3 regions of the Streptomyces sp. NPDC006259 genome follow, and region 1 is predicted to be linked to each of the others. Evidence: riboswitches for the same ligand, from Rfam matches in the RefSeq annotation. Region 1 holds a riboswitch; each other region holds the start of a gene.
The links. A riboswitch is a leader RNA that binds a small molecule or an ion and turns the genes downstream of it on or off. The one in region 1 is predicted to bind thiamine pyrophosphate.
Positions count from the first base shown of each region.

Region 1 (7,890 bases):
TCCCTGCTCGATACGTACGGCGGCACCCGCATCGTTCACGGCCACAGCCCCATTCCGTATCTGCTGGGCGAAGTCGGCTCCGAGGACGACGAGGACTCGGCCCGTCCCGTGGTGGCGGGGCCGCACGTCTACGCCGGCGGGCTGGCCATCGCGATGGACGGCGGAGTGACGATGGCCGGAAAGCTGCTGGTCCAGCAACTTCCGCTGCCCACCTGACGGTCACGGGTCCGTCGCCGCGCGCGCCGGACCCGCCCGACGGCACCGCGGAGCAGGGGTCAATTTCAGCAAACCCCCTGTTACCTCATGCCGTCGCCGCTCTACCATCGCTTTATCCGTAGCAGGCTCCCCTCCGTTTCTGCCCGACGGCTCGTTGGCATGCGAGCCCCAAGCCCTACGGAGCATCGGGGGATGCACATGAACAGCGTTCCGCAGCACCTGCACAGCGAGGACCGCCAGGAGTACGAGCGGATCCTCAACGAGGCGCTGCGCTCCGCACCACACCACCCGGAACTGGCCGCTGTGGGGCAGCGGCTCAACCCCGAACAACTGCGCACCATGGCGCTCAACGCCTCCGCGCTCATCACGGCGGCCGCGGCGACCGAGTACCAGCACTATGTGAAGGTCCGCGAGGAACTGCGCCATCCGGCGTCCTCCGGTCCCTCCTCCGCCGGCCATGAGTCCGGCTCGGGTGAGCCGGGCGTCGGCGGGATCGGATTCGCCGCCACCGTGGGCGAGGCGGCCGAGGCCGCCGGAGCGGGCGCCGTCGCCATCGCCGCTGTGCTCACCCCCGTCCTCGCCGGAACCGCCGCGGTGATATTCCTGCTCGTCGGCTACATCCTGCGGATGCTCGACCCCGAGCCGGCGTTCGCCAGGACGATGCTCATCACCGGATGGACGTTCGGGGCGGTGGCCGCGGCCGCGATCCTCGTCGCGACCGTAGGCCTCCTGCTCACCGCCCTGCGCAACCGTCCCTCCCTGGAGGCCGGCCCGCACAGCGCGCTGAGCGAGGAGGTGGACCGCGCGAAGGAGGCCTGGCGGGAAGCCCTGCTGGAGCGGGGCATCATGCCCTTCCTGCGCGAGGCCCTCGCCAACCCGGACGCCGGCGCCGCACTCGCCCCCGCACCGGCCCCGTCTGCGCCCACCGGCCGCCTGCCGAAGATCGGCTACGACCGTCCGGGCTTCAGCAGCCCGGACGAGGGAACCTCGGCAGGCTCCCGCCCCAGCTTCAGCAGCCCGGACTACTCCAGTCCGGACTTCGGGGGCCCGGAGCACCAGCCGGAATAGGCCCTCGGCTTGCGCCCCCTCCGGGGGAGCGCAAGCCGTACACCGAGGGCCGAGGGGACGGGGGGAACAGGGGACGGGGGCCGAGGAAACACGGGACGGGGCCGGAGGGCGAGGACCGGCATGCCGGTCAGATGATCCCCGCCCGGCCCGCGGCCGTGAGCCACCTCGGGAACTCCGACAGGAGGCGGTCGTACAGCTCCTGGTCCGGGATCGTGCTGATGTCGTCCACGGCGAAGAAGCCGACATTGTCCACGCGCCGGCCCGGCAACGCGTCGAACCGCTCCAGGACGCCGTAGTGGGAGCGGCCCAGTCCGACGAACTGCCAGAAGATCGGCTCCTCCACCGCCGCCCGCAGCTCCTTCTCGATCGCGGCATCGCGGTAGACGCCTCCGTCGGAGAAGAACAGCACCAGCGTCGGAGCCGTCGCCGGATTCCCCCGTACGTAGTCTCTGACCTGGGCGATCACCTTCTGTTCCTCGTTCTGGATGCCGACCGAGCGCATGTCGACCTGGCCCGGTCGCAGCCCCTTCTGCGGCTTCTTGCTCCGCCGGAACAGGCTGATCTCCCCCACCCGCACGTGCAGCCGCAGCCACTCGGGAAGCTCGCCCAGCCGCAGATCCGGCAGACGGGCCGGGTTCGATGCGAAGGTCCACGCCTGCATCTCGCCGTCGTCGTCGAGCTGCGCCGCCACAGCGGCCATGCGTTCGACCACGTCCGCCACCACGCCGCCGGAGTACAGGAACGACATGGACCCCGACGCGTCGAGCACCAGAACGACCCGCGCGGTGACCCCCTCCGCACCACGCTTGCTCAGACTCACGGCCACCTGCTGCTTGCGCAGCGACAGCCGCTTGCGCATATCGACCGGAAGGCGTTCCTCTCCCTTGGTCAGCCTGGCTCCGGAAGGCGGTGCGGGTACGGCGGCGGGGGCGGCCGAAGCCGACAGGGGCGGCGGGGGCGTGACTGGGGGCGGGGGCGCGACCGGGGGCAGGGGCGCGACAGGGGGCAGGGGAGTGACCGGGGGCGGTGTGCGAACGGCCGGTGCGGCCGGGGCGGCTGCCGTACCAGCGGGTTCCTCATCGACGCTGATCCCGAAGTCGGTGGCCAGCCCCGCGAGCCCGGAGGCATACCCCTGCCCGACCGCCCGGAACTTCCAACGCCCCTCCCGCAGATACAACTCACCCGCGATGAACGCCGTCTCCGTCTCCCCTCGCATCTCGAACCGGGCCAGCTCCGTCAGGCTTTCGGCGTCGAGCAGCCTGAGCGCCAGATCGGCCACCTGCCCGAAGGTGCCGCCGTCGGCGGACGCGCACAGCTCCACACGGGCGACGGCACTCTCCAGCGAAGGCAGGTCCACCTCGACCGCGTCGGTGACGACGCCGCCGGCGCTCCGCTTCCCCAGATGCCGAACGGCGCCGGAAGCGTGCCGCGGCTGGTTGTAGAAGACGAAGTCGGTGTCGTCACGCACCTTCCCGGCGGCGGTGAGGATCAGGGCCGACACATCCACGTCCGGCCCGCCGCCCCGCTCGGACCAACTGATCTCGACGCGTACGGACGGCACATCGACCGGCAGATTGGCGCCCTTGCTCATGGATCGCGCTGTCATGACACCAGTCTGCCGAGCCTCGGCCCGGAATCACCGTCCTCGGACGAAGCCGAGCGCCGACCGCCCGCCTCCCACACCCGGCGACCACCCGGTCCGGCCTTCCCCACGACTCGACCGTCGCCGGCCCCCACCACGGTCGGCCCGACCACCATAGGCTGCACCTCCAACGCACGCGAACGCCTGTGGCACCGCTGCCGTGTCCAGCACGCACGGCAGCGGTGCCGTCGCCCGCCCCTCAGTCCGCGATCGGCAGATACACCCGGTTGCCCGCCGCCGCGAACTCCTTGGACTTCTGCGCCATTCCCTCCTCGACCTCCGCCCGACTGCCGCCGTGCTCACGGCGGATGTCATGGGAGATCTTCATGGAACAGAACTTCGGTCCGCACATCGAGCAGAAGTGAGCCGTCTTGGCCGGTTCGGCCGGCAGCGTCTCGTCGTGGAACTCCCGCGCGGTGTCCGGGTCCAGAGCCAGGTTGAACTGGTCTTCCCAGCGGAACTCGAAGCGGGCGTCGGACAGCGCGTCGTCCCACTCCTGAGCACCGGGGTGCCCCTTGGCAAGGTCGGCCGCGTGGGCCGCGATCTTGTAGGTGATGACGCCGGTCTTCACGTCGTCGCGGTTGGGCAGGCCCAGATGTTCCTTGGGCGTGACGTAGCACAGCATCGCCGTGCCCCACCAGGCGATCATCGCGGCGCCGATGCCGGAGGTGATGTGGTCGTACGCCGGTGCGACGTCCGTCGTCAGCGGGCCGAGCGTGTAGAACGGCGCTTCCTCGCAGATCTCCTGCTGAAGGTCGATGTTCTCCTTGATCTTGTGCATCGGGACATGGCCCGGCCCTTCGATCATGGTCTGAACATGGAACCGCTTCGCGATCCGGTTGAGTTCCCCGAGCGTCCGCAACTCCGCGAACTGCGCCTCGTCGTTGGCGTCCGCGATGGAACCGGGCCGTAGACCGTCGCCCAGCGAGTACGTGACGTCATAGGCCGCGAGGATCTCGCAGAGTTCCTCGAAGTTCTCGTAGAGGAACGACTCCTTGTGGTGGGCCAGACACCAGGCGGCCATGATCGAGCCGCCGCGGGAGACGATGCCGGTCTTGCGGTTCGCCGTCAGCGGGACGTACGGCAGGCGAACGCCCGCATGGACGGTCATGTAGTCCACACCCTGTTCGGCCTGCTCGATCACGGTGTCCTTGTAGATCTCCCAGGTCAGCTCCTCCGCGCGGCCGTCGACCTTCTCCAGCGCCTGATACAGCGGCACCGTGCCGATGGGGACGGGGGAGTTGCGCAACACCCACTCACGGGTGGTGTGGATGTTGCGGCCGGTGGACAGGTCCATGACCGTGTCGGCGCCCCAACGGGTCGCCCAGGTCATCTTCTCGACCTCCTCCTCGATGGAGGACGTCACCGCCGAATTGCCGATGTTGGCGTTGACCTTCACCAGGAACCGCTTGCCGATGATCATCGGCTCGATCTCCGGATGGTTGACGTTGACCGGCAGCACCGCCCGTCCGGCCGCGATCTCCTCCCGTACGACCTCGGGTTCCACGTTCTCCCGGATGGCCACGTACTCCATCTCCGGGGTGATCTCTCCGCGCCGGGCGTAGGCGAGTTGGGTCACCGCCCGGCCGTCGCGGCCGCGGCGTGGCAGGCGTGGCCGTCCGGGGAAGACCGCGTCCAGGTTGCGCAGGCCGCCGCGTGGCGAGGTGTGCTTGATCCCGTCGTCCTCCGGACGGACGGGGCGGCCCGCGTACTCCTCCGTGTCGCCGCGGCCGATCACCCAGTTCTCCCGCAGAGGCGGCAGCCCTCGGCGGACATCCGTCTCGACGAGCGGATCGGTGTACGGGCCCGAGGTGTCGTACAGCGTGACCGACTGCCCGTTGGTGAGATGCACCTGACGGACCGGCACGCGCAGGTCAGGGCGTGGGCCTTCGACATACGCCTTGTGCCATCCGATGGACTTCCCGGTCTCCCCGTCGGCAGAGACCTCGTCAGAGGTCTGCGCGGAGGCAGGCGTGCGTGCGTCCTTGTTGGTCATGAGACCTACTCCCTACGCCGGCATTACCCGGTAACAGGTTCGGCGGTCGACGCAGCGGCTTCCGTCCGCCGACGATTCATGTGAAACATCACTCGGTTGTGGTGACGTTCCACGTGAAACATCGCGAATACGGAGGTCAGCGCCCTCTCAGCCCGGTGCTCCGAGCTCCCGCGTGTGCAAAGGTGCCCCCACGCTAGCGTCCTTTGTGGCGCGGTGAACAGTGGGCCTCTGTCGTTCTTGCGATGATCGGGCGGTGACCACGACACCTCCGCCTCCGTTTCCCCCTCCCGAACAGCCCCGCGATCCGGGCATGCCTCCCGGTGGACGCCCGGGACGAGACCAGGGGTACGGCCCCGGCGGCGATTCCGGTCCCGGACCGGGTTCGGGACCGGGTCGGGGTCCTGGCCCGGGTGTCGGTCAGGGTCGCGGTCCTGGTTCTGGTCCTGGTCGCGGTCCCGAGGGCGGATACGGATTCGGGACCGGGGGCGGGCAGGGCTCGGGCCGTGACTCCGGCGGAGGTCACGGACGCGGGCCTGGTGACGGGAACCTCGGCGGAGGCCATGGACACGGCCCGCGCCCGGCTGACGGACACGGCTCCGACGAGGACCACGGTGACGGCCGCAATGACGGCCCTGGGCACGGCAATGGACGCGGCCCCGGCGGGCACGGCGGCGGGCACGGTTCCGGTCCGGGTGGCGGCCACGGGCACAGCCACAGCCATGGCCCGGCCGCCCCCGTCTCCAAGCATCTGCGCAAGGTCATCGCAGCCGTCCTCGTCCCCTTCGGCGTGGCCGTGCTCGTCGGTCTGGTCACGCTGTGGCCCGGCGGTGCCCCGGCGCATGAGCGCACCGGCGTCGGTTTCGACCGGCAGACGCAGCAGGCGACGGTCTCCGAGGTCGTGAAGATCAGCTGCTCGTCGGCGAACGCCTCCGGCGGCACTCCGACCGGGGACACCTCGACCGCTGAGGGCTCATCCGCGCAACAGCAGGCGGACGGCACCTGCAAGAGGGCCACGATCCGCGTGGACACCGGCGCGGACAAGGGCCGTACGTTCACCGAGATCATCCAACCGGACCAGTCACGGCAGTTGCACGAGGGCCAGAAGGTCGTGGTCGCCTACGAGCCCTCCGCACCGAAGGACCTCCAGTACTCGGTCACCGACGTGAACCGCCGTGTTCCCATGGGCCTGCTCGCGGCCATCTTCGCCGTCGCCGTCGTGGTCGTCGGGCGGCTGCGGGGAGTCATGGCGCTGGTCGCTCTGGCCATCAGCTTCATGGTGCTGAACTTCTTCGTCCTGCCCGCGATCCTGCAGGGCTCCAACCCGCTGGCCGTGGCGGTCGTCGGAGCGAGCGCCATCATGCTGATCGCTCTCTACCTGTGCCACGGCCTGTCTGCCCGCACCTCCGTGGCCGTACTGGGCACACTCATCTCCCTGCTGCTGATCGGCGTCCTCGGCTCCTGGTTCGTCGACTGGGCGGCGCTCACCGGCAACACGGACGACAACACCGGTCTCATCCACGGTCTGTACCCGACGATCGACATGAGCGGTCTGCTCCTCGCCGGCATCATCATCGGCTCGCTCGGTGTCCTCGACGACGTGACGGTCACGCAGACGTCGGCGGTCTGGGAACTCCACGAGGCCAACCCCTCGATGGGCTGGCGAGGTCTGTACCGGGCGGGCATCCGGATCGGCCGCGACCACATCGCGTCCGTGGTCAACACGCTCGTCCTCGCCTATGCCGGCGCCGCGCTGCCGCTGTTGCTGCTGTTCTCCATCGCGCAGAGCAGCGTCAGCACGGTCGCCAACAGCGAGCTGGTCGCCGCGGAGATCGTGCGCACGCTGGTCGGTTCGATCGGTCTGGTCGCGTCGGTCCCGGTCACCACCGCGCTCGCCGCGCTCGTGGTCTCGGCGGACCGGTCAGGCACCGGCGCGCTTCCCGACCCGGCCTCAGGGACACCGGGAGCACCGGGGCCCACGACGGCCGGTACGGCGGGTCCGGTCCCGCAGGTCGCCCGGGGCGGCAAGGGCAGGCGGCGCAAGCACTGACACCGGCGGGCGCTCGAAGAGAGTCATCGGGGCCGACTCCCCTCGAGCGCCCGCCGACCTCACGCTCCGTCAGACGGCGCTCTCGCTCCGATCGCCGCCCTGGTGATCGTCGACGCAGCCGGCCGCCCCCTCGCAGAAGCGTTCCTGCACCATCGCGCCACCACCGCTCCGTCAGGCCTCATCCGGCGTTCTGTTCTTCCGCCAGGATCCGGTCCAAGGCCTCGTCGAGGTGGGCGTCGAAGTCGGCGAACGCGCCCTCCTGTCCCAGCGGGACCAGCTTGTCGGTGCGGTCGAGGAAGGCCACGAGCGGCGCCGCCGACGAGCGGAACAGCGCCTGGTCGCCACCCACCTGCAGCCTGATCAGTACCTCGCCCAGCACGTCCCGGTCGGCCGGCGAGACTCGCACGTCTCCCTCGCCGCACGGCCTGCCCACCCCGTCGATGAGCAACTCACGCCCGAACGCCCAGGTCACCGGGGCATCGCCGGGCAGATGGAAGGTGAGCCGTACGGCGTACGGATCGCACGTCTCGTAGCCCAGTTCCACCGGGATACGAAACGAGAGCTCCTCGGAGACGAGAAAGCTCATCATGACCTCTGCCTCTACTGCCTGCACGGACTCGCGCATCGCCTAACCCCGTCATTGCCGTCGACTGGCTGGGAATCAACCCCTGACACTGCTGGCATCTTGCTCAACGTGCACAACAGATCACAAGGAGTGAGTTTTCAGATACTGATAGAGATCGCGAGTGATCCCAGCATTCGCCCGATCTCGCTCTGCAACTGGTGTACCGCCGCCGGCAGCCGGTCGGCCTGATGAACGGGGAGGGAGATGGCCATCGTGGCGGCCGTCGTGCCCACAGTGATCGGGATGGCGGCGCACACCGTGCCCAGCGCGTACTCCTGCCGTTCGACGACCGTCTC
Region 1 is NZ_JBIAHY010000006.1:499,911-507,800, reverse strand. Features, by position in the region: gene ACFYO5_RS26825 (metallophosphoesterase) at 1-216, shown strand, start outside; gene ACFYO5_RS26820 (hypothetical protein) at 409-1,284, shown strand; gene ACFYO5_RS26815 (VWA domain-containing protein) at 1,412-2,890, opposite strand; gene thiC (phosphomethylpyrimidine synthase ThiC) at 3,126-4,922, opposite strand; TPP riboswitch at 4,915-5,104, opposite strand; gene ACFYO5_RS26805 (YibE/F family protein) at 5,176-6,969, shown strand; gene ACFYO5_RS26800 (SsgA family sporulation/cell division regulator) at 7,148-7,594, opposite strand; gene ACFYO5_RS26795 (IclR family transcriptional regulator) at 7,693-7,890, opposite strand, start outside.

Region 2 (7,890 bases), on a different contig from region 1:
GTCTCCGCCTCGATGTCACGGGCGTAGGACAGGCCCACGGAATGCAGACCGCCGGCCACGGGGACATGGCTGCCGACGGGGTTGCGGGAGGGGAGGGGGCGCTGAGGACTCACCCGTTCAGGGTGTCATGCCGCCCGGACCGCCAGGTCACCGGAGGCGCCGTCGCCGATGGCGGGCGGCGATGTGCCGGTCACCGGACGGCACCCTCGCCGACGACGGGGCGGTGCCGTCGGCGCTACCGGATGGTGATCTTGATCGTCGATCCCTTGGGGGCCGTGTCGCCGCCGTCCACGGACTGGCTCTTGACCGTGTCGCCGAACAGACCCAGCAGGCCGCGGTCCTCCTCCACCTCGAAGCCCGCCTCCTCCAGTTCGTCCTTGGCGTCGTCGACGCTCGCGCCCACCACGTCCGGCACCTCGACCATCTGCGGCCCCTTGGACAGCGTCAGCGTCACCGTGTCGCCGTCGGCGGCCTGCTTGTCCGCGCCCGGCGACTGGGCGGCGACCTGGCCCTTGTCGAACTCGGAGGTGACCTCCTCGGCCGAGACCTTCACCACCAGGCCGGCCTCCTCCAGCTCGGCTCGCGCGTCGTCCAGGTCCTGGCCGGTGACGTCCGGGACGTCGATCGGGTCGCCCTTGCTGACGACGAGGGAGACCGCGGAGCCCGCCCGCCGCTCCGTGCCGGCCTGCGGGCTGCTGCTGATCACGAAGCCCTTGCCGACGTCCTCGCTGAACGCCTCGGTGACCAGTCCGGGCTCCAGCCCGTCGGACTTCAGCAGCTCCTTGGCCCTGTCCAGCCGGGAGCCCTGCACATCCGGCACCTTCACGGTCTCCGGGCCGTCGGAGATCGTGAGGGTCACCGAGTCGTTGTCGCGGATACGCGCGCCCGGCTCCGGGTCGGTGCTGATGACCGTGCCCCGCTTCACCGTGTCGCTGTAGGCGTGCTTCACCTCGCCGACGTCCAGACCGGCCGCCTCCAGCCGGTCCCTGGCCTGCGCCTCGGTGCGCGTCAGAACCGCCGGGACCTTCGTGAACTGGCCGGAGTTGATGTACCAGACGCCCGCTCCGACACCGAGCACCAGCAGGACGGCGGCGACGATCGCGACGAGCCCGCGGCGGGGCCGCACCGGGCGGCGCCGGGGCGGCAGCGGGGGCTCCGCCGCGAACCGGGACGTCCGGTTCATCGGGTCGCCGTCGCGGACGTCGTGGTCCTCGTCGACCGGCAGGAGACGCGGGATCGTGAGCGAGCGCGGGATCACGCTGGTGCGGTCCTCCGCGATGTCGCGGTCCGCGGCAAGGGCCTGCGGCGGCAGCGCGTCCAGCTGCGTCTCGTCGAGCGCGCCGCGCGCCTCGCGGACCCGCGCGAGCAGGGCCACGGCGTCCGCCGGGCGGACGTCCGGGGTGCGGGCGGTCGCCGAGGCGACCAGCTCGTCCAGGGCGAGCGCCATGCCGGGGACGGCGGCCGAGGGCGGCGGAACGTCCTCGTGAAGGTGCTTGTAGAGCACCACGGCGGGGGTGTCGCCGTCGTGCGGTTTGTCGCCGGTGAGCATCTCGTAGAGCACGACCCCGCACGCGTACACGTCCACGCGCGCGTCGGTGGTGCCCTGCTCCATCTGCTCGGGCGCCAGGTAGGCGACGGTGCCGAGGACGGCTCCCGTGGTGCTGGTCACGGTGTCCACGGAGCGGACGAGGCCGAAGTCGGCGACCTTGACCCGGCCGTCGTCCCCTATCAGCACGTTCTCCGGCTTCATGTCGCGGTGCACGAAACCGGCCCGGTGCGCGGCGCCCAGCGCGGCGAGGACCGGCTCCAGGATGTCCAGCGCGGCCCGGGGCTGGAGCGCGCCGCGCTCGCGCAGCACGTCACGCAGGGTGCAGCCGGCGACGTACTCCATGGCGAGATAGACGTACGACCCGTCGGTCCCCTGGTCGAAGACCTGGACGACGTTCGGGTGGGCCAGCCGGGCCACGGACTTCGCCTCGCGGATGAAGCGCTCGACGAAGGAGACGTCGGCCGCGAGGGCCGGGTGCATCACCTTGAGCGCGAGCACTCGGTCGAGGCGGGTGTCCACGGCCCGGTAGACCGTGGCCATCCCGCCGACCGCGATCCGCGCGTCCACGCGATAACGCCCGTCGAGCACCTGCCCGACCAGAGGGTCCTGAAGGGTCGTGTCCACGCAGGCGAGTGTACGAGCCCGCACCGACACCCCTCACCGCTCACACCGGTATCGCAGCGCGACTGAAGCGGACCTGTGACGAGCGACACCGCCGACCGACACGGCAACCCCACCCAGCCGCTCCGACCGTCCCGGCCATCGCCCGCGCCCAGCACCTCCGACCGTCCCGGTCAGTGCCCCCACCTAGCAGCTCCGATCGACCGGTCGTTGCCCGCGCCCAGCAGTTCCGACCGTCCCGGCCATCGCCCGCGCCCAGCACCTCCGACCGTCCCGGTCAGTGCCCCCACCTAGCAGCTCCGACCGACCGGCCATCGCCCGCGCCCAGCAGCTCCGACCGGCCGGTCATTACCCGCGCCTCGCTGCGTCCGGGCGGCGACCAGACGAGCCCGCGTTCTCCGGGCGTCCGGGCGACGACCGGACGACGCCCGTGCCGTTCGGAGCGCCGCCGACGGTGTTCCCGGCCGCCCGGCATCTCCTGCGCCCCTCCGGGCCTTCACCGCGGCCCTCCCGGCCGGCGCTCGCCCAGCCGTCGCGGGACCCGGGCGGTCGGCCGCCGGCGGCGCTGAGCCCGCGCGGGCGAGGCTCACCTCTTGGCCGACTGTCACGGGCGGCGCGCGGGTGGGGTGGCGGTGCGGGACTGCGGCACCGGATCACCTGGCGGGGGCGTCGGGAAAGCGCCGTATCCCGCCCGGCAGCCGCCCGCCGCCCGCCGGGCAGCCGCCGTCCTCAGAACGCCGGGCGTTCCGGATCCAGGGCGGCGCGGCCATCCGTGGGCGACGACGCCTCCGCGAAGCGACGGCGGGGAATCCGGCCCGCGAGCCGCGCCCACCTCCCCGCCTCCACAGCCCCCCGCATCGCCCGAGCCATCAGCACCGGCTCCTGCGCCCGCGTCACCGCCGACGCCAGCATCACCCCCGCACACCCCAGCTCCATCGCCAGCGCCACATCCGACGCCGTACCGGCCCCCGCGTCCAGGATCACCGGCACACGCGCGTGCTCGACGATCAGCTCGAAGTTGTGGGGGTTGCGGATCCCCAGCCCCGACCCGATCGGCGACCCCAGCGGCATCACCGCCGCGCACCCGACGTCCTCCAGCTTCCGCGCCAGCACCGGGTCGTCGTTGGTGTACGGCAGCACCGTGAACCCGTCGTCGACCAGCGTCTCCGCCGCGTCCAGCAGTTCGATCGGATCGGGCAGCAGCGTCCGCTCGTCGGCGATGACCTCCAGCTTGACCAGATCGGTCCCCAGCGCCTCCCGCGCCAGCCGTGCCGTCAGCACCGCCTCCCCGGCCGTGAAGCATCCCGCCGTGTTGGGCAGGACCCGGATGCCGAGCCGTTCGAGCACCGACAGCACGGACCCGTGCACCGAGGGGTTCACCCGCCGCATCGCGACGGTCGTCAGCTCGGTCCCGGACGCCACCAGCGCCCGCTCCAGCGTCTCCAGGCTGGGCGCACCGCCCGTACCCATGATCAGACGGGACGCGTACGCCGTACCGCCGAGGAGGAAGGGGTCGTCGGCCATGGCTCAGCCTCCCTGGACGGCGGTGAGGACTTCCACGCGGTCTCCGTCGCTGAGGGCGGTGGCGGACCACCGCGCGCGGGGCACGACGGTTTCGTTGAGGGCGGCGGCCACGCCGGAGGGCGCCGGCGTCAGCGACCGTACGACGCTGTCGAGGGCCGTGCCGGGAGCGACCTCGCGCCGCTCGCCGTTCACCGAGATCTTCATGCGGGCTGCTCCGAGAGTGCGGCGGCGCGGAACCGTCCGGGCGTGAAGGGACGGGCCTCGTCGGGGAGTTCACCGGTGACCAGCGCATGCGCCATCGCGTCGCCGGTGACCGGTGTCAGCAGCACGCCGTTGCGATGGTGCCCGGTCGCCAGCAGCAGTCCGTCCAGCCCGGCCGGCCCGAGCAGCGGCGCGTTGTCCGGCGACCCGGGACGCAGCCCCGCGCGCGTCTCGGTGAGCGGGAGTTCGGTGATCCCGGGGACCAGTTCGTGGGCGTCCCGCAGCAGCTCGTACACGCCCCCGGCCGTCACCGTCGTGTCCCAGCCCAGTTCCTCGCTCGTGGCCCCGACGACCAGTTCGCCGTTCTCGCGCGGCACCAGGTAGACCTGGCTGCCGCGCACCACGGCCCGTACCGTCCGGGTCAGGAACGGGGCGTACGGCCGCGGCACCGTCAGCCGCAGCACCTGCCCCTTCACCGGCCGTACCGGCGGCACGGCCTCCGCGGGGACGCCCGCGAGCCGCCCGCTGAGGCTGCCCGCCGCGAGCACCACCTGTTCGGCGGCGAGCGTCGTACCCGCGCGCGTGCGGACCCCCGTGGCGCGCCCGGCCGACACGGTCAGCCGCTCGGCCCAGTCCCGGTGGAAGGTCACGCCGGTCCGTTCGCAGGCGGCCGTCAGCGCCGCCGCCAGCCGCCGCGGATCGATCTGGTGGTCCCCGTCCACCCGCAGTCCGCCCCGCACCCCGGGCGCGAGCATGGGTTCCAGCCGCCGGCACTCCCGCCCGGACAGCCACTCCGACGCGAGCCCCGACTGCCGTTGCAGAGCGTGCAGTTCCCGCAGATGGGCGCGGTCGTCGGCGTCCAGCGCGACGGCGAGGGTGCCGGACCGGCGGTAGCCGAGGTCGTGGCCGGTGAGTTCGGTCAGCTCGGCCACGAAGTCCGGGTAGCGGCGGGCCGATTCCAGGTTCAGGGCGAGCAGTGTCTGCTCGCCGTAGTGCAGTTCCGTGACGGCGGCGAGCATTCCGGCCGCCACCTGCGCGGCCCCGCGGCCCGGCTCCGGGTCCACCACCGCGGTGGCGAACCCGCGCTGCGCGGCTCGCCACGCGGTGACGAGTCCGATGATGCCGCCCCCGACGACGAGGACCCCTGACGTATGTGAGGACATGGGCGTCCAGCCCCTCCCTTCGCCGGCATGACCCGGATCAGGTTCGTACGGTCGGAGGCCGCCAGCCTCCCTCTCAGCCCGGTGCGTCCGGGCTCCCGCGAGTGCTCTTCGTCGGCCACCCTAGCCTCCCGCCGTCCGTCTCGGTAAGGGAGCCTCCGCCGGTGGCCCGCCGCCCGACGGCCCTGCTCCGGCCCTGCTCCGGCCCTGTTCCCGCCCGCTACGTCCGCCCGGGGCGCGACGGGAGGAGGTCGGGGGAGCGCCCTGTGGGGGCCGGTTGTGGGGTGGGCGCCCCGGACGACATGCCCAGCCGACGCCCGTGCGGGGGCCGCTCACGGGCGGGGGATCGTGGCGGTGCGTCGCCGTCCGGAGCCCTGCCCGGGGGTTCCGGGTATCTTCACGAGCCACGTCTGATCGCATCGGATTCGTCGGGGGGCAGGGATGGACGAGGACAGCGTGCCGGTATCCGCTTGGGGGCCCACTCGACGGCTGAGGGCTTTGCGGCCCGCGGGGAAAGCCGCCGAGGACAACAGCCGAGGCGGCACCTCCGAGGATGAACCGCTGGGCGGCTGGCTGATCGGCGAACTCGTCGTACGTGCCGACTTCGACCGGCTGCGGGCGTACGACATCGGTACCGGCACGGTCCGTTGGACCTGGCCCGTGCCGGACCGCGACGTGCTCCTGGCCGTCTCCCCGGACGCCCATGACGGCATCGCCCTGGTGCTGCATCTCGACGACGGGCGAACCGACGGGGGCCGGCCGAGAGTCGCGGCCGTCGACCTCGCCACAGGCAGCCGACTGTGGTCCCGGGACCATCACGGTCGTGACCTCGGCTACTTCCACCGCTCAACTCCGCACACGGCGTTGAGCGGCCGGCGCGTCGTCTCGGTGACGGACAGGCAAGTGGAGTCGGCTGCCCCCGAGGACGGCGCCACGCTCTGGCGCAGTCCGCTGCCGAGCGAGGCCCCGAAGGTCGATGCGTGGATCATGTGCGCCGATCCGGTGGTCGTCGTGAGCACGGAGCGTGGCAGGCGTGGCGAACGACGAGTCCTCGTCTTCGACGACAGCGGGAACGTGACGGCGTCGGTCTCCCTTCCCCCTCCGTACGAAAGGGTCGCCCTCCCCGCCGCCGTCGTGAACGAGATGCTCGTGGCCAAGCTGATCCACCCGGACGACTCGCCCGACGCCGATGAGCGGATCGGCGGCTTCGACCTGTCCACGGGCAAGCTCCGCTGGGAGCGGCGCCCGGGGCTCGGCGTCCACACCTTGCTTCCGCATCGCGGCATGCTTCTCCTGCTTCACTCGTTCGGCAACGGGATCACCGTGCTCGATGCCCGCGACGGCCGTGCCGTCGCCCGCCGCCGGTTGCGCGGACACGGTTCCGGTTCCGGGCTGCTCCGCGGAGCGGGCGACCGGTTCGCCGTGATCGGCCCCAGCGGCAGCCGCTCCCCCCTGCGGGTCTTCCACTGGCGCTGAGGCCAGGCCGGCCCACCGGGGGAGTCCGTTCGGCCCACGAGCGCTTCGATCGGCCTTGAGGACAGGGCGGGCACAGGCCCTCAGGGTGATCACCGAGAGCTACCGCTCCCTACGCGCCGGGCCCCGTGTCCGCGCCGCTGCCGGACGTCCCCAACGCGCCTGTCCGCGCGACCTTTAAGGTGATCGGGTGAACGCGACGCGGGAAGAAGACGGGCCGGCGGGGCGGCGGGTGGTCGTCGTGGGCGCGGGGATGGCCGGGGTGCAGACCGCCGTCGCCCTGCGCGAACAGGGTTTCGACGGCACGGTGGTCGTCATCGGCGCCGAGCCGCACCAGCCCTACGACCGGCCCCCGTTGTCCAAGGCCGTCCTGCTCGGCACGGCCGAACACTCGGCCTTCGACGTCGATTTCGAGAGCCTCGGCATCGAGCTGCGGCTGGGCGCCGAGGCTCTCGGCGTACGCCCCGCCGACCATGAACTCGACACCGGGTCCGGGCCCGTGCCGTACGACGTCCTCGTGCTCGCCACCGGCGCCGAACCGATCCGGCTGCCCGGCACCGAGGGCGTCCCCGGCGTGCATCTGCTGCGCACCCTGGACGACGCCGAACGGCTGCGGCCGGTGCTCGCCGACCGACACGACATCGTGGTCGTCGGAGCCGGCTGGATCGGCGCCGAGTTCGCCACCGCCGCGCGCGGGGCCGGCTGCGCGGTCACCGTCGTCGAGGCCGCGGACCGGCCGCTGGCCGGCGCCCTGCCCGCCGAGGTCGCCGCCCCGATGACCGCCTGGTACGCCGACAGCGGCACCGAACTGCGCACCCACGCGCGCGTGGAGCGCGTCGAGCCCGGCGCGGTCCTCCTCGACGACGGGTCCCGGCTGCCCGCCGACGCCGTCGTCGTCGGCATCGGCGCCCGCCCCGCCACGGCCTGGCTGAGCGGCTCGGGCATCGAACTGGGCCCGCGCGGCGAGGTCGTGGCCGACGCGGGTCTGCGCACCTCCGTGCCCGACGTGTACGCGGTCGGCGACTGCGCGTCCTTCCCCTCCGGGCGGTACGGCGAGCGGCTCCTCGTGCACCACTGGGACAACGCCCTCCAGGGCCCGCGCACGGTCGCCGCGAACGTCCTGGGCGCGGCCACCCGCGAGGCCCCCGCGGTCTACGACCCGGTCCCCTACTTCTGGTCGGAGCAGTTCGGCCGCTTCGTCCAGTACGCCGGCCACCACGCCGGCGCCGACACCACCCTGTGGCGCGGCGACCCCGCCGAACCGGCCTGGACGGTCTGCTGGCTGCGCGAGAACCGCCTGGTCGCCCTGTTGGCGGTGGGCCGCCCCCGCGACCTGGCGCAGGGCCGCCGGCTGATCGAGTC
Region 2 is NZ_JBIAHY010000001.1:377,114-385,003, reverse strand. Features, by position in the region: gene ACFYO5_RS01725 (deoxyribonuclease IV) at 1-113, opposite strand, end outside; gene pknB (Stk1 family PASTA domain-containing Ser/Thr kinase) at 236-2,173, opposite strand; gene ACFYO5_RS01715 (thiazole synthase) at 2,900-3,694, opposite strand; gene thiS (sulfur carrier protein ThiS) at 3,698-3,898, opposite strand; gene thiO (glycine oxidase ThiO) at 3,895-5,058, opposite strand; TPP riboswitch at 5,056-5,167, opposite strand; gene ACFYO5_RS01700 (PQQ-binding-like beta-propeller repeat protein) at 5,512-6,531, shown strand; gene ACFYO5_RS01695 (NAD(P)/FAD-dependent oxidoreductase) at 6,782-7,890, shown strand, end outside.
Region 2: another riboswitch for thiamine pyrophosphate. It lies ahead of thiO (glycine oxidase ThiO); the one in region 1 lies ahead of thiC (phosphomethylpyrimidine synthase ThiC).

Region 3 (7,890 bases), on a different contig from region 1:
GCGTCGAGGGATTGCAGCCCTGCCACCGCCCGCAGCAGCGTCGACTTGCCGCTGCCGCTGGGCCCGAGCACGCACACCACCTCGTGCTCGGCGACGGCGAGATCGACGGCGTCCAGCACCGCCCGGCCCCCGAACCGCACGGTCGCGCCTTCGAGCCGCAGCATCAGAACTCCCCCGTACGGTCGGCGCGCAGCCGCTCCAGCACCAGCAGGGCGACCGCGCACACCAGCATCAGAATCGTCGAAAGGGCCATCGCCTGGCCGTAGTTCAGCTCTCCGGCCCGCCCCAGCAGCCGCGCCACGGCGACCGGCAGGGTCGGGTTGTCGGGCCGTGCGATGAACACCGTCGCGCCGAACTCCCCCAACGACACGGCGAAGGCGAACCCGGCCGCGACCAGCAGCGCCCGCCGCACCATCGGCAGGTCCACCTCCCGCCACACCCGCCACGGCGACGCCCCGAGCACGGCCGCCGCCTCCCGCAGCCGCTCGTCCACGGCCCGCAGCACCGGCAGCATGGTCCGCACGACGAACGGCACGCCGACCAGCGCCTGCGCGAGCGGCACCAGGATCCAGGTGGCCCGCAGGTCCAGCGGGGGCTCGTCGAGCGCGATCAGGAAGCCGAAGCCGACGGTCACGGCGGAGACGCCCAGCGGAAGCATCAGCAACGCGTCGAACCCGCGGACCAGGCGCCCGGCGTCCCGCCGGGTCAGGGCCGCCGCCGCCAGCCCGCCGATCGTCACCGCGATCGCGGTGGCGGCGAGGGCGTACTCCAGCGAGTTGCCGATCGCCTCGATCGGCGGGACCAGGAACACGTTGCCGTCGTCGCGGGTCAGCGCCCGGTAGTAGGCGAAGTCGGGGGCGTCGAGGGAGCGCTGCACCAGCACGGCCGGCGGCAGCACGAGCAGCAGCGCCACCGTGCCGAGCACCCCGGCCAGCAGCGCCCACTGGCCGGCGCCGCGGGGCCGGCGCGCCGTCCCGGCCGCGTCGACCAGCCGCAGCGCGCTCTCCCGGCGCCGTACGGTCCAGGCGTGCACGGCGAGGATCGCGCCCACGGCGGCGAACTGGACGATCGTGAGGACGGCGGCCGTCGACAGGTCGAAGATCTCCGCGGTCTGCCGGTAGATCTCGACCTCCAGCGTGGAGAACGTCGGCCCGCCGAGGATCTGCACCACACCGAAGGAGGTGAAGGTGAAGAGGAACACCATGAGCGCGGCGGCGGCCACGGCCGGCCCGAGGGCCGGCAGGGTGACCTGCCGCCAGGCCCGCAAGGGCGAGGCGCCCAGCGTCCGGGCGGCCTCCTCCTGCCGCGGGTCGAGCTGCGCCCACAGCCCGCCGACCGTCCGCACGACGACGGCGTAGTTGAAGAAGACGTGCGCGAGCAGGATCGCCCACACGGTGGTGTCCAGCCGTACGCCCCACAGGTCGTCGAGGAGACCGCCGCGGCCGACCAGCGCCAGGAACGCCGTACCGACGACCACGGTCGGCAGGACGAACGGGACGGTCACCACGGCCCGCAGGACCTGCTTTCCGGGGAAGGAGAAGCGGGCGAAGACGTAGGCGGCGGGCAGGGCGAGCAGCAGGGTGAGCGCGGTGGAGGCGAGCGCCTGCCAGGTGGTGAACCACAGGACGTGCCGGGTGTCCGCCTGCCCCAGCACGTCGAGCAGGCGCCCGAAGTGCCAGCCGCCGCCGGAGTACAGCCCGCGCGAGAGGATCGCGGCGACCGGCCAGGCGAAGAACAGCCCGAAGAACGCGACGGGCAGGACCATGAGTCCCAGCCGCGCCGCGCTCCCGGTACGCCGGCGGCGGGTGGCCGCCCGCCGGTTCACCTCAGTACGAGCGAGGTCCACGACTTGACCCACTGGTCGCGGTCCGCGGCGATCTTCGCCGGGTCCATCGTCTCGGGATCCTTGGCGGCCGGGCCGTACTCGGTGAACTCGGCGGGCACGGCCGCACCCTTCGCCACCGGGTAGACGAACATGTTGAGCGGCATGTCCTCCTGGAACTCCTTGGAGACCAGGAAGTCGAGCAGCGCCTTGCCGCCCTCGCTGTTCCTGGCGTTGCTCAGCAGTCCGGCGAACTCGATCTGCCGGAAGCAGGTGCCGGTCGCGACGCCGGTCGGCGCGGTCGTCGGCTTCGGGTCGCCGTAGATCACCTCGGCGGGCGGCGAGGAGGCGTAGGAGACGACGAGCGGCCGGTCCGCGCCGGCCTTCCTGCCGCCGGCCGAGCCGGAGAACTCCTCGTTGTAGGCCTGCTCCCAGCCGTCGACCACCTTCACGCCGTTGGCCTTGAGCTTCTTCCAGTAGTCCGGCCAGCCGTCGTCGCCGTACTTCGCCGCGGTGCCCAGCAGGAATCCGAGACCCGGCGAGGAGGTGGAGGCGTTCTCGGTGACGAGGAGGTTGCGGTACGCCGGCTTCGCCAGGTCGTCGAAGGTGGCGGGCGGGGCCAGCTTGTGGTCGGCGAAGTACTTCTTGTCGTAGTTGACGCAGATGTCGCCGTGGTCGACCGGTGTGACCCGGTGCTTGGCGGCGTCCAGCTGGTACTGCCCGTCCACCTGGTCGAGCCCGTGGGCCTCGTACGGCTGGAAGAGGCCGTTGTCGAGCGCGCGCGAGAGCAGGGTGTTGTCGACGCCGAAGAAGACGTCGCCCTGCGGGTTGTCCTTGGTGAGGATCGCCTTGTTGACGGCCTGCCCGGCGTCGCCGTCCTTGAGGACCTTCACCTGGTAGCCGGACCGCTTCTCGAAGTCGGCCAGCACCTTCTTGGAGACGACCCACGAGTCATGGCTGACGAGGGTGACGGTCTTGCTCCCGCTCCGCGGGGAACCGTCGTCGTCCGACGATCCGCAGGCGGAGAGCGTGACGAGACCGAGGCCGACGACCGCGGCCACGAACGTCCTGGTGTGCACTGGAATTCCTCCTGGGGGTGACCAGGAAGAGACGCGGCCCCGCCCGGACCCGCGAGGGGCCCGGACAGGGCGCAACAGCTCGAGTGATGACCGAACTTCCTACCCAGAATGACCTGGGCGAGGTTCAGAGGGTCTGCGGCCCGGTTGCCGCACTCTCAGCGCTGTGGCGCTCCCCTGTCGGAATATGAAGATGTCTGGATCATGATCCTGTCTGAAAACAGGACAGTGCTTACGCCGGTCAGACTACCGCTCGGTGGCGGCGAGCTGACCACACGCCCCGTCGATCTCCTGACCGCGGGTGTCCCGGACGGTGACGGGTACCCCGTGCGCCGCGATGGCCTCGACGAACGCCTTCTCGTCCTCGGGCCGGGAGGCGGTCCACTTGGAGCCCGGCGTCGGGTTCAGCGGGATCAGGTTCACGTGCACGGGCCGGCCCTTGAGCATCCGCCCGAGCCGGTCGCCTCGCCAGGCCTGGTCGTTGATGTCACGGATCAGCGCGTACTCGATGGACAGCCGGCGCCCGGACTTCTCGGCGTACTCGAACCCGGCGTCGAGCACCTCGCGCACCTTCCACCGCGTGTTCACGGGGACAAGGGTGTCGCGCAGCTCGTCGTCGGGGGCGTGCAGCGAGATGGCGAGCCGGCACTTGAAGCCCTCGTCGGAGAACCGGTTGATGGCCGGCACCAGCCCGACCGTCGACACGGTGATCCCGCGCTGCGAGAGCCCCAGGCCGTCGGGCGCGGGATCGGTGAGCGCCCGGAGGGCGCCGACGACCCGCTTGTAGTTGGCGAGCGGCTCGCCCATGCCCATGAACACGATGTTGGACAGCCGGGCCGGCCCGCCGGGGACCTCCCCGTCGCGCAGCGCCCGCATCCCGTCCACGATCTGGTGGACGATCTCGGCCGTGGACAGGTTCCGGTCCAGCCCGGCCTGCCCGGTCGCGCAGAACGGGCAGTTCATCCCGCATCCGGCCTGCGAACTGATGCACATGGTGACCCGGTCCGGGTACCGCATCAGCACCGACTCCACGAGCGTGCCGTCGAACAGCCGCCACAGCGTCTTGCGGGTCGTCCCCTCATCCGTCGACAGATGCCGTACGACCGTCATCAGCTCGGGCAGCAGCGCCTCGCGCAGCTTCTCGCGGGCCCCGGCGGGGATGTCGGTCCACTCGGCCGGGTCGTGCGCGAACCGCGCGAAGTAGTGCTGGGACAGCTGTTTCGCACGGAACGGCTTCTCCCCGATCTCCGCCACCGCCTCCTTCCGCTCGGCGGGCGAGAGGTCGGCGAGATGCCGCGGCGGCTTCTTGGCTCCGCGGGGGGCGACGAAAGTGAGTTCTCCGGGCTTCGGCATAACTCTTCCAGTGTCGCAGATCATCCGCGGGGGCCCAGGCCAGGGCGGGGTGGGGGTGGTCACCCGTGGGCACTGACTGTCAGCGTTGGTCGGCCTCGGACGGCCCAGGGACGGCCCAGGACTCAGCCGGCCCCGACCGGCCGTGCTCAGGTAGCGACGCCAGCACCCGTCACTCCAGCTGCACGGGAGCGACTGGGAGCTGTTCCCTGTAGGGCCATGTGAAGGTGCGGTCGGGTTCGAGGTGGGCATCCCCCCAGTGGATGGCATGGATGCCGTTTTCGGCGTCGGCCGTGAAGAACACACAGACCAGCCTGGTGGACGCTCCCAGTTCCTCGAAGACTTCGTGCAGCCCCAGGTACTCCTCGGTCGCAAGGTCCTCATCGACGTCGAACAGGCCTTCCGGAGGCTGCGGCCCGTGCGCCCGAAACAGCCGGTGCCGAGTGGGCGACGCGTTGGCCGGCAGCCGGGCTCGGTCCAGAGGCCTCGGTCTGTCCCCGTACCGAAATGGGAAGAGTGCGTGATCGTTGATCACCGCGTACTCGTACCCGCGCACGTCTCGCACGGCTTCCCCCAGCTCCCGCGCCGTCTCCGCCAGGTTCTCGCGCACCACTCCCGCAAGGGCGACGCCGTACGGACTCCGCTTCTTCAGTCCCGCGGCGAGGTGCGCGGCATGAGCCTTCCCATGCGCCTTGGCCAACTGCACCGGAACCGCAGCGGCAAGCGCGCCGGCATGCCGCCCAAACCGCTCGACGGCCCAGGCCGACGGCCCCACCGGATAGCCACCCAACACCGACATGCAGTGCTCCCCTCCCCCAGGTCCTGCCTCTGAACTGTGTGACACGCACACGAAGGGCGCACAAGGGGGCGATCTGGCCAGGACGCGGCCGCACACGCTCGTTTCTCAGCACAGTCACAACTGATCAGTGGCAGCGCTGAACTTCGGCGGCCTTATTGATCAACTTCCTCACCTTGCTGACGAACTGTCGACGTCCGCTATCGCCTTCAAGCGTCCTGAAGGACAACACTGCCGAGGCAGCCACGAGGCCGAACAGGAGTGCGACCGGTTTCGCCAAAAATACCTGCCCTGTGGCAGCAATGCGTGAGACGCTGATATCTCTTTACTCACGGGAGGGCGGCAGTCATGCATTACGAGTGGCATGAATTTTTGGGCGATTTTGATGTGCCCTGGCCAACGAAAGGCGATGAATGGATCTCCCGCATTAGTAACTACATGACTCAGAATTGCGGCGCGTCTGGTTACGGCAGTAGCAGCGGTGGAGACCTGGGCCCTTTTCTGGAATTTACGGTGACCCTCGGGAGCGAGGGCGAACGAGCCGACACTCGCCTCCTCTTGCTCCCTCAACCGGGGGACAGGATTCAGGTGTGGGCATGCGGTATGGACGCACGAGACATCGACTTGATTGACGCATTTCGGTCGGCAATCAACTTGGCAACAGCAGGAATCCACGAGCCCGTCAAGTCACATAAGTGGTCAGCTGTTATTTCTGAAGCAATTTCACCTTACGGAGACCAACCCAAAAGGCTCCCCAGGAAGCTATCCCTATCACGGATGAAGCTTTCATCCACTGAACGCTACTTCTGGCAGCTCGGACCCACCCCCCTGCCATCTGCGAATTCATGGACATCCCGGCCATCCATCCCAATCCTCATACGAGGAGTAAGTACTGGGTATGACTGGATGCATGCTCAGCGGTCGGCGGCAGAAGAGCTTGGCAGTCTCGTATCCTTTTTGTCTGCCATTTGGGATACAACTATCGAACTGCAGGAATCTCCGGCCCCACTAGAATGGGGCGAGCGGCAGTTGCCTGATCAAGCTGGGTGGATGAGAGCGATGGAGCCTGGCATGATGGAGGCCCCCAATATTGAGGATCTAGATTTCCTGGAAATCCCGGATTGGATCCATGACGCCTGGACCACTATGAATCGGCGCGCAAGGATTAAGGCTGCCGTATCGATCTACATGGAAGCCCTAAGGGTTGAAGTTCGGCACCCCAGTTTGGCTCTCGTTGCTTTTGTCGCCGCCGTGGAGTCAATCTCACTATCGCTATACCATGAGGAGCGCTGCAAATCCTGCTCGAACCACATGAACATCGGAGGTAAATTTAACGAAACCCTTGAACTTGCCACTACCGAATGGGAGCGCGAGAGACTGCGAGCTGCCTACGGAAATAGATCCAATACCGTCCATAAGGGAAGATTGCACGGCAGGGAGCTTACCCCTGGCGCCTTTTCATTTAGCATCCTTTCAAGGATCTCGAATCCATCACTCGAAGCTAGCGATGTGATGATCATGAAGAATGCGGCGCGAAAATTGCTAATAATGGCGATGCGAAATCAGTTGCCAAGTAGAATGCACTACAAAAACCCAGAGTCTTCGCAGTAGCGCCGCCAGGTCGGCGGAGCGGCTTTGGGCTGGAGCTGCTTTGGGGCGAGTGATCATGGCCCCGTAAGCTTCCGGCGCGTCGGGCAGTCTGTGGACCTGCCCGTTAAAGCACGACGTTGGGGCCATGATCTTAGAGGCTCGCCCCAAAGTGGCTGCCTAAAGCCGTGGAGCCGACCGCCCCAGCCACAGAGGGTGCCTCCCCCTTCATGCCCGCAGCCGCCGAGCGCGCCGCCGGGCGCGGCCAGCCGGGGCGCAGACAGGAGGCAGGCCGCGTCGCAGAGGCGGCGCGCGCCCGCGCCGTGCGCGGGCTCTTGATGAAGTAGGGAAAGTTGTACCGCACGCATGATCGAAACCGCTCGATCGTGGCCTGTCGGCTTACCGCTCGTCTCGGCTACCGTTCCATCCATGCCTTCTGCACTGGACACGCCTCAGGGAGCGGCCGAACTCGCCGAGTCCCTGCTTCCTCAGCTCGGGAACCGTTGGCTGCACACTCAGGCTGTGGCCGCTCGGGCTCGCGAGGCTACCGCGGCTGTGTCGGAGGCTGACCGGAATCTCCTCGTCGCCGCAGCCTGGCTGCACGACATCGGTTACGCCCCCGAGCTGCGTGACACCGGGTTCCATCCCCTCGACGGTGCCCGCCACCTGGAATCGCTGGGTGCGCCGGCACGTCTCGTGCGGCTAGTCGCCCACCACTCCGGGGCCGTGTACGAAGCGGAGCAGCGCGGTCTCTCGGCAGAGCTGGCCGTCTACGAGCGGGAGGACTCCCCCGTCCTCGACGCACTGATCTTCGCCGACATGACGACCGGCCCCGCCGGGCAGTCCTTCGACTTCGACACCCGGATTGACGAAATCCTCGTCCGCTACGAGCCGGGCAACGAGGTGCACAACGCGATCAGCAAGGCGCGCCCGTACCTCCAGGCCGCAGTAGAGCGAACCCTCGACCGCATGGTGGCTCAGCCGATGTAGGGCTCGGCCCGGCCGGCCAACCCGTGCTCGATCCGCATGCGCATCGACGGGTGGATGTTCATCTCGTCCAGCTTGCTCGGATCGACGAACGCCACTTCCTTGCTCTCGCTGCTCGTCCGCAGCTGGCCGCCGACGATGCGGGCATGGAAGCAGATGGAGAACTGCTGGCGCACCTCGCCGTCGTCGTACGCCATGACGTGTCCGGGGTTCGTGTAGATCCCGATCAGGCCGGTGATCTCGACGTCGAACCCGGTCTCTTCCTTGGTCTC
Region 3 is NZ_JBIAHY010000009.1:129,238-137,127, forward strand. Features, by position in the region: gene ACFYO5_RS32100 (ABC transporter ATP-binding protein) at 1-164, opposite strand, end outside; gene ACFYO5_RS32105 (ABC transporter permease) at 164-1,765, opposite strand; gene ACFYO5_RS32110 (thiamine ABC transporter substrate binding subunit) at 1,822-2,901, opposite strand; TPP riboswitch at 2,980-3,087, opposite strand; gene rlmN (23S rRNA (adenine(2503)-C(2))-methyltransferase RlmN) at 3,145-4,251, opposite strand; gene ACFYO5_RS32120 (hypothetical protein) at 4,421-5,047, opposite strand; gene ACFYO5_RS32125 (hypothetical protein) at 5,175-5,354, shown strand; gene ACFYO5_RS32130 (hypothetical protein) at 5,393-6,655, shown strand; gene ACFYO5_RS32135 (HDIG domain-containing metalloprotein) at 7,061-7,621, shown strand; gene ACFYO5_RS32140 (NUDIX hydrolase) at 7,609-7,890, opposite strand, start outside.
Region 3: another riboswitch for thiamine pyrophosphate. It lies ahead of ACFYO5_RS32110 (thiamine ABC transporter substrate binding subunit); the one in region 1 lies ahead of thiC (phosphomethylpyrimidine synthase ThiC).